Regions from separate parts of the Paenibacillus sp. FSL P4-0338 genome, predicted to be linked through region 1. Evidence: riboswitches for the same ligand, from Rfam matches in the RefSeq annotation. Region 1 holds a riboswitch; each other region holds the start of a gene.
The links. Region 1 has a riboswitch for thiamine pyrophosphate ahead of MKZ07_RS00830 (thiamine phosphate synthase). Riboswitches for the same ligand answer to the same signal wherever they lie in the genome.

Region 1 (3,361 bases):
GCTTCCCGGGCGACCTCCTCCAGCGTCAGTTTTTTGCGCGGAAAATCATACATAGAACTGAAGCTGCAATACGTGCAGTGATTCACGCAAAAATCTGCAAGATACATCGGGGTAAACAGCTGCATCACATGGCCGAAATGCGTACGCGTTAACCGGTGCGCCTTCTGCGCCATCTCCTCCAGATAAGGCTCCGCTGCCGGTGACAACAAGGCCATTAGCCCTTCTTCATCCACCTGCTCTGCACGAAGCGCGCGCTTCACATCCTCTGCCGTATACCGGCTCCATAGCGTCCCGTAAGGAAGCTGTTCCAACCGGGTCATCGTCTCATAAAAGCTCATAGCCGTTCCTCTCCTCCCTAATCCATCTGTCAGGCCAAGAACCCGGTCAACGGTGAAGAGGCTGCCGCCGTCTCCTCCACAGGCCCCAGTCCGGCGAGATAAGCTTTGCGCCCTGCGGATACCGCTTCACGAAAAGCTTCTGCCATCAGCAGCGGATCTGAGGCGGTAGCAATCGCTGTATTAAGCAGGACCGCTGCGGCCCCCATCTCCATCGCCTCAGCCGCCTCGGATGGTCTGCCGATTCCGGCATCCACGATCACCGGCAGATCCATCTCGGAGATCAGAATCCGGATCAGCTCCTTGGTCTGCAGCCCGCGGTTGGACCCGATCGGCGCTCCCAGCGGCATTACGGCTGCGGCCCCCGCTGCCTTCAGCCGCAGAGCGGCGGACAGATCAGGACTCATGTACGGAAGCACCACGAAGCCCTCTGCTGCAAGGATCTCGGTCGCCCGGATGGTCTCCATGTTATCCGGCAGCAAATATTTCTGGTCGTTGATGACCTCAATCTTCACCCAGTTCCCCAGTCCCGCCGATCTCGCCAGCCGGGCAATCCGTACTGCTTCCTCTGCGGTGCGCGCACCAGAGGTATTAGGCAGTAAGGTCATATGGGAAGGAATATGGCTGACAATATTGTCACTGCTCTCCGGGTCCACCCGGCGCAGGGCAACGGTAATGACCTGTGAGCCTGATCGCGTAATCACCTTGGGAATGAGGGTGTTACGGCTGTATTTTCCGGTGCCAATGAACAGTCTGCTGGTTAGAGTCACTCCGCCAATCATCAATGGATCTTGCATATTAACGCCTCCTGGGGTAAGTCTTCGTGTTTAGCCTCCGCCTACAAAATGAACCAGCTCCACCCGGTCCCCTTCGCTGAGCAGTGTGTCTCCGTAAGCCTCTCTGCCGGCAAGCTCACCGTTCAGCTCGACAATCACCAGCTTACCGGCCCACTCAGGCCGGGCCAGCAGATCCGCCAGTGTCCGGCAGCTCTCTTCGAACCTCTGTGGCATCCCGTTAACGGTCACAATCATGCCTGTTCACCTCCTGCTGTGCCCTTTACTTGATCCATATCATGCATTACAAGACTGCTCTGCCGCCCTGTGAACCGCTTCCCTGTAGGCCAAGGCCGCTCCCATCGGGTCTGGAGCTCCGCAGATTCCCGACATGACAGCAATGCCAGCCGCCCCTTGGGCCAGCACCGCTCCGGCATTGCCCGGGGTAATCCCTCCGAGCGCAATCAGCGGTATGCGGCACCAGCGGACAGCCTCTGCCAGCTGCTCCAGTCCCCGTGCCTGCTGTCCGGGCTTGCAAGCCGTAGGGAACACATGCCCGTAGAGGCAGAAGTCTGCTCCCTGCCTTCCAGCCTCCGCCGCCACTTCCGGCGAGTGTACCGATCTGCCGATCCGCAGGCCCGGTGCAAGGCCGCGTACTGCGGCTGGCGGAAGGCTATGCCAGGCTAACTGTACACCTCCTGCCCCGGCGGCCAGGGCAACATCGATCCGGTCATTAATGACCAGCTTCGAAGGCGGCACCCCGGCCTGAAGCATCTGCTGCGCTGCCGCCAGCAGTTCCCGGGCGGACATGGCTTTTTCCCGGAGATGGATATAATCCACCATAGAATGCACCGCCACGGCCCATTCAGCCAGCGCTTCAGGCTGCAGCCGCCCGTCCGAGACCGCATGAATCTCGTACAATACCCTTCTCCTCCTGTCTGTTCCAGCTCAATCTACACCACAACACAACACAAAAAAGACCGCTCCCCGTAAAGGAAGCAGTCTGGAATAGAAGCTGGAATACCGGTACTCACCGTGTACCCCGCTGCAATATTCGTTCTCCACTTCCCTACGCTGGTATAAACCAGATCAGGTTCAAAGGGTCCGGACAACTACGCCCGTCTCAGCCTTGCGGCACCCCTAGTGATCGTTCTATGCTATTGTTTGGCCTTGCTTTTTGTATATTAGCATATTATTCCTGTCAGGGCTATACCTGCCTCGTCTCTCGTCTCACAAAAGCCAGCCTCCCGGCTGGCTTCTCCACATTTGCTAAGCAAATAGTGTATTAGTATGGTCACGCTGCTTCTTATCCGTTGACAACCTCGCCGCCGTTCACATGCATCACCTGTCCGCTCACATAGGAGGAATCGTCCGAGGCCAGGTATACATAAGCCGGTGCCAGCTCTTCAGGCTGTCCCGGGCGCTTCATCGGCTGGGTGCCGCCGAACTCACTGACCTTCTTCGCGTCAAAGGTGGACGGAATCAGCGGGGTCCAGATTGGTCCGGGCGCTACCGCATTCACGCGGATGCCCTTATCGGCCAGATTCATCGACAGCGAACGGGTGAAGCTGAGAATCGCTCCCTTGGTGGACGAATAGTCCAGCAGCTGCGGGCTGCCGCGATACGCCGTGATGGAGGTGGTGTTAATGATCGTAGAGCCTTTTGTAAGATGAGGCATGGCTGCTTTGGTCAGATAGAACATGGAGAAAATATTCGTCCGGAACGTACGCTCCAGCTGCTCCGCTGAGATGTCCTCAATATGGTCCTGCGGATGCTGCTCCGCCGCATTGTTGATCAGGATGTCGAGCTTACCGAGTCCTTCAACGGTTTGACGAATCAGGCTTTGACAGAAGCATTCGTCCCCGATGTCCCCGGCGATCAGAATGCATTTTCTGCCCTCTTGTTCCACCTGGCGCTTGGTCTCTTCCGCATCCTCATGCTCGTTCAAATAGGAGATTACCACATCCGCGCCCTCCTTGGCAAAATGAACGGCAACCGCACGCCCGATCCCGCTATCGCCTCCCGTAATGAGCGCGGCCTTGCCCAGCAGCTTGCCTGCTGCCTTGTACGCCGGTGTCTCAAACTCCGGGAGCGGGTTCATCTCACTCTCAATTCCGGGGCGTTGATCCTGTACCTGCGGCGGCAGGGTTTTAACAGGTTGTTTGTTAGTGTCTGGCATAATCCATTCTCCTTTCGCTATCCACAGTAATGTTGATTGATCATGTTAGCATGGCTTAAGGTCTGGTGTTTATG
Region 2 (3,361 bases), on a different contig from region 1:
CATTTCCGCCGTCTGCTGAAGGACGAGGAGGTCGCCGGAGACGCCGGGCTGTATCATTATTGTGCAGCGGCGGCAAGCAATAGCGGAAGACTTGATGAGGCGCTGCGCTGCTGGAGACAGGCAGCCAAGCTGGACCCAGCTTCCGCTGTCCCTGCGTTCTTCCTGTCCCAGCTCCAGCAGGCCCGTGCAGAAGGACATCCTATGCCTACTGTCAGCTATAATTATCAGCTGCCTTTCCAGGAGCAGCTGAAGCAGTGGAAGGGCAATACGGGCAGATTCACTGAAGAAGTGCGGAATAATCCGCTATTGCGTGCCTCGTTCTTCTGGGCGCTGCGCTACGGCGATTCTGCTACGAAGCTTCAGGTGACCGAGGCTCTCCGCTGGATTGAGGACGAGGAGATGTCTGAGGTGTTGCGCGGAGTTCTGGAGCAGGAGCCGCTGCAGGAGGACCGCCTGCAGGAGGCAGCATTGTTCAGCCTTCAGCGGCTGATCGGGGAGAACCTGAATGAAGCCGGCGGTTCGCCCGGCGAAGAGCAGGAGCCTGCGGCTGCTCCCGGACCCAAGGGGATACTGCCAGGAACCAGCGGCTTATCGCCGTCCACTACCCGTATTTGAAGCAATTGCTGTTGTAAGAACATCTACTTGTAAGGAGGCCAATGTAATGTACAAAACGATTGTAATCGGAACAGGCCCGGCCGGGCTGACTGCTGCCATTTATCTGGCGCGTGCGAACCTGAGCCCGCTGGTAATTGAAGGCTTGCAGCCTGGGGGACAACTGACAACGACAACAGAAGTGGAGAACTTTCCAGGCTTCCCTGAAGGGATTCTGGGTCCGGACCTGATGGACAATATGCGCAAGCAGGCAGAACGCTTCGGCGCTGAATTCAAGAACGGCTGGGTGGAGTCGGTGGACTTCTCACAGCGTCCGTTCAAGGTAACAGTGGACGGAATGGGTGTACTGGAAGCGGAGTCAGTCATTATTTCAACCGGGGCCTCTGCAAGATATCTGGGCATCCCGGGCGAGCAGGAGAATGTGGGCCGTGGGGTCAGCACCTGTGCGACCTGTGACGGCTTCTTTTTCCGTAATAAAAAGATTGTCGTCGTCGGCGGAGGTGACTCTGCCATGGAGGAAGCCAGCTTCCTGACCCGTTTTGCTTCCAGCGTAACGCTGGTTCACCGCCGTCCCGAGCTGCGGGCCTCGAAGATCATGCAGGACCGGGCGCGTGACAACAGCAAGGTAACCTGGGCCTTGAACCGCACACCGGTAGAAGTAACGGTAGGAGAGACCGGAGTGAAGGGTCTTACGGTGCTTAATAATGAGACAGGTCTGACAGAGCTGGTAGAGGCAGACGGTGTGTTCGTAGCGATTGGACACACACCGAACACAGCCTTCTTGGGCGGGCAGATCAATACGGATGCTAATGGCTATATCGTGGTGAATCCGGGTACCACCGAGACCAACATCCCGGGTGTATTCGCCTGCGGCGATGTGCAGGACACCCGTTACCGCCAAGCGATATCGGCAGCGGGAACCGGCTGTATGGCCGCTATGGATGCCGAGAAGTTCCTGGAAGGCACGATGGTGCACGACTGGAGCGAATCGCTGGACAAATAACGGGTTTACAACAATTACCCGCACAGGTAAAATGTACTTAATTAGATAAGATACCCACTAGGGGAGCCTGAATAGGCTGAGACGGGAAAATTGAATTTCCGGACCCTTGAACCTGATCTGGATCATACCAGCGTAGGAAAGTGGAGTCGGACCTTTTTTGAGTACAGTCTTATTTGGCTGTTTCTTTAATAAAGCCGCTCCAGGTGGAGCGGCTTTTTGACTTGCAGGAATCTATAGATTCTTCAGCTCAATCTGCTGCGTGACCTCTTATCTGATGAGTGTACAGAGCGAAGAGGAGGAGATTGAAATGACAGGAATGGGTAAAAACGAAGAGGTGGATCTTTCCGGATTCCCCGCAAGCCGTAAAGTGTATGTGGAGGGCTCACGCCCGGATATCCAAGTTCCGATGCGTGAGATCAGCCTTAGCAGAACCGAAGGCGTTGCCGGGGAAGAGGAGAATGCTCCGCTGCGTGTCTATGACACAAGCGGTATTTACACGGATGCCGCGGAAGAGACTGACATTCGGAGGGGGCTGCCGCCGCACCGTTCAAGCTGGATTGCGGAGCGTGGCGATTCGGAGGAATACACCGGAAGAGCCGTCCGGCCGGAGGATAACGGAATCCGCAGACAAGGGGCTGCCGCCGAAGCTTGTCCAGGACTGCGCAGGAATCCCCAGCGGGCCTATACAGGCGGTAATGTAACTCAACTACATTATGCAAGGCAAGGGATTATAACACCGGAAATGGAGTATATTGCGATCCGCGAGAATACCCGGCCGGAGTTCGTACGGGATGAAGTGGCAGCGGGCCGTGCCATTATCCCGGCCAATATAAATCACCCGGAGAGTGAGCCGATGATTATCGGCCGTAACTTCCTGGTGAAGATCAATGCGAACATCGGAAATTCTGCGGTCACTTCTTCTATAGAAGAGGAAGTGGAGAAGATGCGGTGGGCGACCCGCTGGGGGGCTGACACCATTATGGATCTCTCCACCGGTTCCAAGATCCATACCACCCGGGAGTGGATTATCCGCAATTCTCCTGTGCCGGTCGGTACAGTGCCCTTATACCAGGCGCTGGAGAAGGTGAACGGCATTGCCGAGGACTTAACCTGGGAGCTCTATCGTGACACGTTGATTGAACAGGCGGAGCAGGGAGTGGATTACTTCACCATTCATGCAGGGGTGCTGCGGCGCTATATTCCGCTGACTGCCCGGAGAATGACTGGCATCGTATCCCGGGGCGGATCGATTATGGCCGCCTGGTGCCTGGCTCATCAGCAGGAGAACTTCCTGTACACACACTTCGAAGATATATGTGAGATTATGAAGACGTATGATGTGGCCTTCTCACTTGGGGATGGCCTGCGTCCCGGCTCAATCGCCGACGCCAATGACGAAGCTCAGTTCGCCGAGCTGGAGACGCTGGGAGAACTGACCCTACTAGCCTGGAAGCACGATGTTCAGGTCATGGTTGAAGGTCCGGGGCATGTGCCGCTGCACAAGATTAAGGAGAATATGGACAAGCAGCTTGAGATTTGCCGGGAAGCTCCTTTCTATACGCTTGGGCCGCTGACTACGGATATTGCACCCGGCTATGATCACATCACTTCGGCCATCGGAGCCGCGATGATCGGGGGGCTCGGCACGGCGATGCTGTGTTACGTTACCCCTAAGGAGCATTTAGGCCTGCCTGACAAGAATGATGTGCGCGAAGGCGTCATTACCTACAAAATTGCTGCACATGC
Region 3 (3,361 bases), on a different contig from region 1:
GCAACAGCTACGGGGAAGAAGCAGACGAGGGTGATCAGGATGATTTTGGGCAGCAGGCCGAACCCGAACCAGATCAGCAGCAGCGGGGCAAGCGCAATAGAAGGCACATTCTGGCTGAGGATCAGGAGCGGATAGAGCGCTCTCTTGAGCCAGGGCAGCAGATGCAGCAGCAAGGCGGTGAGCAGGCCAATGCCTGTGCCGACAGGGAAGCCGATCAGGGTCAGCCGCAGCGTAGCAGCGGTGTGCTCCCAGATCCCGGAGGCGTTGTTCTTCGACTCACGCGCGATATCCGCAGGGCTGGGCAGCTGGTAAGCCGGGATGTCGAACACCATGACCGATAGCTGCCATATCCCGACAAAAAAGAGGACCGCCACAAGGGGCGGCCACACTAGCTTCCAGGTGCTTCTCACGGCCGGTATTTCTCCGTCAGCTTATCCATGCTGATGCCGCCCGGATTATGGGCGATCTTGATCTGTGAGATCACACTCGGACTGCCGGAAGCGATCAGCGCCTCATGCATGTCACGCACAATATCCAACAGATCGGACAGCTCACCTTCCATCGTGGTCTCCAGCGGATTCACCTGATGCTTCACGCCTGACTTCTGAATGACCTCAATGGCCTTGTCCACGTATGGGATAGAATCCTCGTTGTTCGGTGTCTTCGGAATGACCTGAATGCTCAGCAATGTATTAGCCATGATGAATCCTTCCTCTCCAAGTTAAGTATAAGATTCCCGCCATGCGGGTTCATTATGATTCCGGCAAAAATTCATTCGTAAACGTACTCTCCGCATCCAGCGGCTTATCCAGCAGCTTCAGGCCGTACATCCAGTCGGCGTAATTCTTCCAGATCTCAAGCTTCTGCTCACCCCAGCGCGGGGCGTCGTCCTTGTATTTCGGGCTAAGCCATTTCTGGCTGGCCAGCACCAGCTTGGGGTCCAGATCAGGTACAGCATCGGACAAGACCGTCGCGGCTTCTTCCGGGTTATCGATAGCGTACTGATATCCCTTGGACGTAGCCTTAAGGAAGGCCTTCACCACTTCAGGATGCTCGGCGATCTCCTTCTCGCTGGTGGTCAGCACCGGGGTGTAGTAATCGAGCTGCGGAGCGTAATCCTTCAGATACAGCATATCCAGCGGCTCCCCGCGCAGCTCGGCTTCTACGCCGGTCCAGGCATAGAAGATCCAGGCGAAGTCAATATCCCGCTTCACGGCTGTGAAAAAGTCCGCTTCACCGATATTCACCAGCTTCACCTTGGAGACATCCCCGCCTTCGGGGTCCATGATGGCTTTCATGGCAGCCTGCTCCGCAGGGGAGCCCCAGCCTCCGTAGGTTTTGCCTTCGAAATCCTTCGGCGTCTTAATGTTGCGGTCCTTCGGAGCCGCGAACCCGGAGGTATTATGCTGAATGATTGCAGCGATCGACACCAGCGGTACATCCTGCAGACGGGCCAGGGTCAGCGCCTCTTGGGCACTGATGCCGAACTGGGCTTCACCGGAAGTGACCATCGTATCAGATCCGGCAGCGCCAGGCTGTACAATCTGCACGTCAAGACCTTCCTCCGCGTAATAGCCCAGCTCCTTGGCGGCATACAGGCCGGTATGATTGGTGTTCGGCGTCCAGTCCAGGGCAATCTTGACCGGGGTCAGCACCTTAGGTGCATCCGTGGGTGCGGCTGCGGTTGCATCAGGTGCAGCCGTGCTGTTCCCGGCAGCAGGGGCGCTGGCTCCCGCATTCCCGCTGTTGTTCCCGCCGCCACATCCCGCTACAGTGAGCAGCAGCATGGAGCTGAGCAGTAGTGTGACTGTTTTTTTGACTCCCATTTCTCTTTCTCTCTCCTTCCAGCAACCCCTAGTCTTCAGAGCTTACAGAAACCTTATTCCTGTACATCCTTAGAATCAAAAAAGCGTCCCGATGATCGGGACGCCAGTGACTTGCGTGAGGGGACTTCAGCTTCAGTACTGCTTAAGGCACTGTGCCGAATGAAGATTCCTACGCTGGCATTATCCAGATCAGGTATAAGGGTCAGTATCTTGTGGGATACAATCTCAGCCGGCCAATTCCAGCACCCCTGGTTCTATAAAGTTCACGGGTATTGCTATGTTCTTACGGTGTATTATAGACGGCAGCTTCGCCGTTGTCCACCCTCTGTATCTTAATCCCTCGTATAATGCCGCTTCTTGCGGCGGCTGCGGATACCGTTCCAGAGCTCTCTCAGCGTTAAGCCGACACTGACGGTGATCCCCGAGAAGGTCAGGAACATAGCGAGATACTCGAACGCGGAGTACTCCAGCATTTTGCTCCAGTCGATCTGGCCCTTCAGATCCTCGATTACCTGATTCATCCCGTAGATTCCGCTGATGACCGTAAATACCGTGAGCACCATCAGGAGCGTATCCCGCCGTTTGGCCTGGAATTTGTCCTGATACTGGAATAGGTCATTCAGGGTCATTTTCACCTCATCGAACAAGGCATCATTGCCATACACCTTACGCAGCTGAAAAAAAATCTCACGCCCCTGCGACTGCGAAATCAGCTCCAGGAAGTAGAATTTGGCCGAGAATTTGTTGATCAGGAAGATCAGATTCTCGATCTCGTCGTTATCGTGGTTGATGCGCAGTCGGGAGTGGAGGTTGGCGAGCTTCAGCAGTACGATTTTATGAAAAATACTCAGCAGCATTCCGTAATAATACTCGCCGTACATCTGGCTGATCAGGCCTGCGGCAATCGCAGGCGTAGCCCGGCTCACGCAGCAGAAGGTCTGCTCATTGGTCATATAATAGGTGTCCGGCCCCCAGCGGCTATAGCAATGCTCCCGGGTGTACTGCTTGATATAGTCCGGATCACTCGCACTCATGTAGGGGGTGCCGTCAATGTTCAGACCGTCCACCTGGGAGGCCCGGTAGAGCATTTCAACACTGATCTCTTCCTCATCCTCCTGGAGATTAACGCCGTAGAAGGCCTGCACCAGCATCCGTTCATCGACGAAGAAGGGCAGGGTCTCGAAATAATTGCCATTCGTCTCCGCAGGATCGAGATACGGCTCAAGCCCCGCTGCCAGATGCCTGAACACGAAATCCTCCACCCGGGCAAAAGACTTCTTATGACAATGAATGAAAGTATGCTCATCCTGAACACTGACATCCTCCAGATTGCGGAACCGGTCGGCGAATTCCAGCACCATGCTGAAGGGGAGGTTCTCCTCCTCAATAGCCACTCTTACCGTCAGGAAGCCCAGCTCGAACGGGCAGAGGAACACATCGGTCGAGAGCACGCGGAAGGGAACCGTCCGAAAGGGCATTTGCAGCCCGCACAGCAGATCATTGGCCCGGGAAAAGCGGCGAAAGGAATCCTTGTC
Region 4 (3,361 bases), 910 kb from region 1:
AGCGAACATCTTGGCGCTCTGCAGATTCCCTGCCATTCTGCGGCTGAAATAGCCCAGCCCTTGGCTGCCCCCAAGCCATTCCCCAATCGTTGCACCGATCACACAGTACACAGCCGACAGCTTCAGTCCGGAGAAAAAAGAAGGCAAGGCCAGCGGAACGCCCACCTTCCAGAGAATCTGCCAACGGTTCGCGCCGTACGTAAGCAGCAGCTCCCGGTAGGCGTCCGTGTTCTTAGACAAGCCGTCATAGGTGCCGATGACCACCGGGAAGAAAGCGGTCAGGAAGACAACGGCGACCTTGCTCCACAAGGTGTAGCCGAACCACATGATGAACAGAGGCGAGAGGGCGATCAGCGGAACCGTCTGGCTGATAATCAGCAGCGGGTACAGCGCCTTGGCCAGCGGACTGAACAGGTGCATGGCGATGCCCAGCAGGCTGCCGCAGACCACAGAAAGTGCAAAGCCTGTGAGCACCTCAAGCAGTGTAGCAGGCAGATGTACCGCGAATAACAAGCGGTGTTCCTCCAGCACAGCCATGCAGATCGCAGATGGAGCCGGAAGGATGAAGGGAGGAACCAGGCCCAGCCGGGCTACTGACTCCCAGACCGCAAGCGCCAGCAGGGCGAGCAGGGCCGCCGGACCGTAATGCTGGAGCAATCTTCTAAGAGCGGCGGTTCTCATATAACTTCAGCTCCAATTTCTGGCGCAGGGCGGCGAACTGCGGTTCATAGTTCAGACTGTGATGACGCGGACGAGGGAGACTGGCTGAGAATTCCTGTATCCCGCCGTCCTCTCGGCCAGTCATTAGATAGATTCTGTCACTGAGCAAGAGCGCCTCCTCCAAGTCATGGGTGATGAATAGCACCGTCTTGTCTAGCTCCGCCCATAACTCCAGCAGCCAACGCTGCAGCGAACGCTTCGTAATGGCATCGAGCGCCCCGAACGGCTCATCGAGCAGCAGCAGGTCATTCCCGGCCGCCACAGTGCGGAGGACCGCCACACGTTGGCGCATCCCGCCGGACAGCTCCTGCGGATAAGCCCCTTCGGTCTCGTCAAGGCCGAAACGGTGTAGCAGGGTACGGATCTCGGCAATAGCGGCTGCTTTGGGACGGCTGCGCTTAAGCTCCCAGGGCAACAGACAATTGTCCAATACGGTGCGCCAAGGCAGGAGGAGATCCTGCTGCGGCATGTAGGCCACGCTACCCAGTCTTTTCGCTGCTGTTGCTGAATCAGCTCCGTTAAGCGTGATCCTGCCGCTGCCCGGCTCCAGCAGACCGGCGATGATTTTGAACAAAGTGCTTTTGCCGCATCCGCTTCCGCCTACGATAGAAATGAATTCGCCGCGCTGCACATTCATGGATAGCCCTGAGAATACGGGTGTCCGGGACGAACCGGTCCCGAAGACATAGGACAGATTGCTAATATTGATCATAAGACTATGTACGAAGCCTCCTTGGAATTGGTATAGATACTGTACGGAGCACAAAAAAGCCCCATTCATTCCCGGAGGCAATGAATGGGGCGGAAGGTACAGTCAGCTGAGGCCCTGTGACGGGAACCACTGATACATTCTGCTCCACTTCCCTCCGCTGGTATGATCCAGATCAGGTTCAAAGGGTCCGGAGCTTAAGCTCCGTCTCAGTCGGCCGACTCCCCTAGTGAATAATGTTGCTATTGAATTCGTAATTGCTACTTAATATACCACAAATTCTCCTCTTGTAAAGGGCAGGCGGTCAGCGCTTCGCCAGACCGGTCACGAACAAAGTGACGATGCCCCGGGAGATGTCCAGCTTGGAGGCGTGGTGCCGCTTCTGCTCATACAGGTACAGATCGGGACTGAGGACAGAGATTAGGGCTGTGGCCGCAAAGGCCGGATCAATGTCAATAATCTCACCACCTGCCGCAGCGCGCTCTAGCAGCTCTGTCATCATCACCCCCAGCCGCTGAAAAAAAGGATGCTCAAACTGGGTCAGCTGCTTCTTGCCGGTGAACTCGGCTTTGATCATATTCAACAGCTCGGCATATTGTTCAATGAAATCGGCAATCTGCTCAATGCTGCTCTGCAGCTGAGCGAGCGCCGGGGCTTCACCGGCACTGGCAGCGACCTGCTGCTCCAGCCCGGACAGGAATTGATCTGCGCTGCCCTTCAGCAGGGCAGAACAGATCTCACCCTTGTCCGTAAAACGGCGGTACAGGGAGCCTTGCCCTATGCCTGCCCGCTTGGCAATGCTGTACATGCTGACCGCCTCGAGTCCGCTCTCGGTGAACAACTGGCGGGCAGCTTCAAGAATCCGCTGGACATAAGGATCGGCGGACACGGGCGGAGCGGATTCTATGGCTTGCGGAGCTGACGGATGGAGCTGCGCAGCATCGGTGTCTGGCTTGTTCATGAGAACCCCTTTCAGAAATAAATCAGTGATTTACAGAAAAATAAATAAAAGAATTGACACCACGGACAATTGTCCGTAGACTATGAATTGCACTAACGGACAGTTGTCCGTTCACTCATTATATAGAACAATCTGCCCGCAGGTCAATGTAGAACGCGGACAGCTTTAGGAGGAGAAGAGACATGGATCAGACCTTGAAGCAGGAAGCCGATTTCCGGCTGTCCAGTATTCTGGTTCCGCTGCTGGCTATTATTGCAGGAGTATTTATGGTTGTGCTGGACAGTACGGCGATGAATGTAGCTTTGTCCAGGCTGGTGGTGGATTTCAAGACGGATCTGCATACGCTGCAGTGGGTAGTTACCGGATATATGCTGGCTCAAGCTTCAGTTATTCCGCTGTCAGGCTGGCTGTCTGACCGGTTCGGAGCCAAGACAGTCTTCCTGACGGCGGTTATTGTGTTCACGATAGGCTCGATTCTGTGCGCTACACCAAGCAGCGCCGAATGGCTGATTGTTTTCCGGGTCATTCAGGGACTGGGCGGCGGCTGTGTGCTCCCTGTCGGGATGGCCTATGTGTACAGACTGGCTCCCAAAAGCAAGGTTGGCGTAGTCATGGGCATTATGGGCATTCCCGTCCTGTTCGCACCGGCTATTGGTCCGGTATTGTCGGGCTGGCTGGTTGAATATCATTCCTGGCGCTGGATCTTCCTCATTAATATTCCGATTGGCATCATTGCTGTGCTGATTGGCCTGCGCAAGCTGCCGAATGCTGCGAAGAACAGCGTGCCCGGCATGGATAAGCTAGGTATGGTTCTTGGCCCGCTGGCCTTTGCTTCGTTAACCTACGGGGTTAGCCAGGGCGCGCAGAGCTGGACCTCTGAGAAAACGCTGATCGGATTGCTGCTGGGCGCTGTGGCGCTAATCGCTTTTATCATCGCAGAGCTGCGCTCCAAGACACCGCTGCTGGAGCTG

Region 2: it holds a riboswitch for thiamine pyrophosphate, as region 1 does, so the genes downstream of both, thiC (phosphomethylpyrimidine synthase ThiC) here and MKZ07_RS00830 (thiamine phosphate synthase) in region 1, are expected to answer to the same signal.
Region 3: it holds a riboswitch for thiamine pyrophosphate, as region 1 does, so the genes downstream of both, MKZ07_RS25710 (ABC transporter substrate-binding protein) here and MKZ07_RS00830 (thiamine phosphate synthase) in region 1, are expected to answer to the same signal.
Region 4: it holds a riboswitch for thiamine pyrophosphate, as region 1 does, so the genes downstream of both, MKZ07_RS04785 (ABC transporter ATP-binding protein) here and MKZ07_RS00830 (thiamine phosphate synthase) in region 1, are expected to answer to the same signal.

What each region holds. Positions count from the first base shown of each region.
Region 1 covers NZ_JBBOCG010000001.1:198,169-201,529, reverse strand. The annotation lists gene thiH (2-iminoacetate synthase ThiH) at 1-338, opposite strand, end outside; gene MKZ07_RS00840 (thiazole synthase) at 368-1,132, opposite strand; gene thiS (sulfur carrier protein ThiS) at 1,163-1,366, opposite strand; gene MKZ07_RS00830 (thiamine phosphate synthase) at 1,406-2,029, opposite strand; TPP riboswitch at 2,158-2,260, opposite strand; gene MKZ07_RS00825 (SDR family oxidoreductase) at 2,415-3,287, opposite strand.
Region 2 covers NZ_JBBOCG010000002.1:39,628-42,988, forward strand. The annotation lists gene MKZ07_RS24285 (tetratricopeptide repeat protein) at 1-615, shown strand, start outside; gene trxB (thioredoxin-disulfide reductase) at 662-1,615, shown strand; TPP riboswitch at 1,665-1,771, shown strand; gene thiC (phosphomethylpyrimidine synthase ThiC) at 1,923-3,361, shown strand, end outside.
Region 3 covers NZ_JBBOCG010000002.1:373,435-376,795, forward strand. The annotation lists gene MKZ07_RS25700 (ABC transporter permease) at 1-410, opposite strand, end outside; gene MKZ07_RS25705 (thiamine-binding protein) at 407-700, opposite strand; gene MKZ07_RS25710 (ABC transporter substrate-binding protein) at 753-1,826, opposite strand; TPP riboswitch at 1,976-2,086, opposite strand; gene MKZ07_RS25715 (hypothetical protein) at 2,159-3,361, opposite strand, start outside.
Region 4 covers NZ_JBBOCG010000001.1:1,106,275-1,109,635, forward strand. The annotation lists gene MKZ07_RS04780 (ABC transporter permease) at 1-681, opposite strand, end outside; gene MKZ07_RS04785 (ABC transporter ATP-binding protein) at 662-1,432, opposite strand; TPP riboswitch at 1,565-1,667, opposite strand; gene MKZ07_RS04790 (TetR/AcrR family transcriptional regulator) at 1,734-2,390, opposite strand; gene MKZ07_RS04795 (DHA2 family efflux MFS transporter permease subunit) at 2,573-3,361, shown strand, end outside.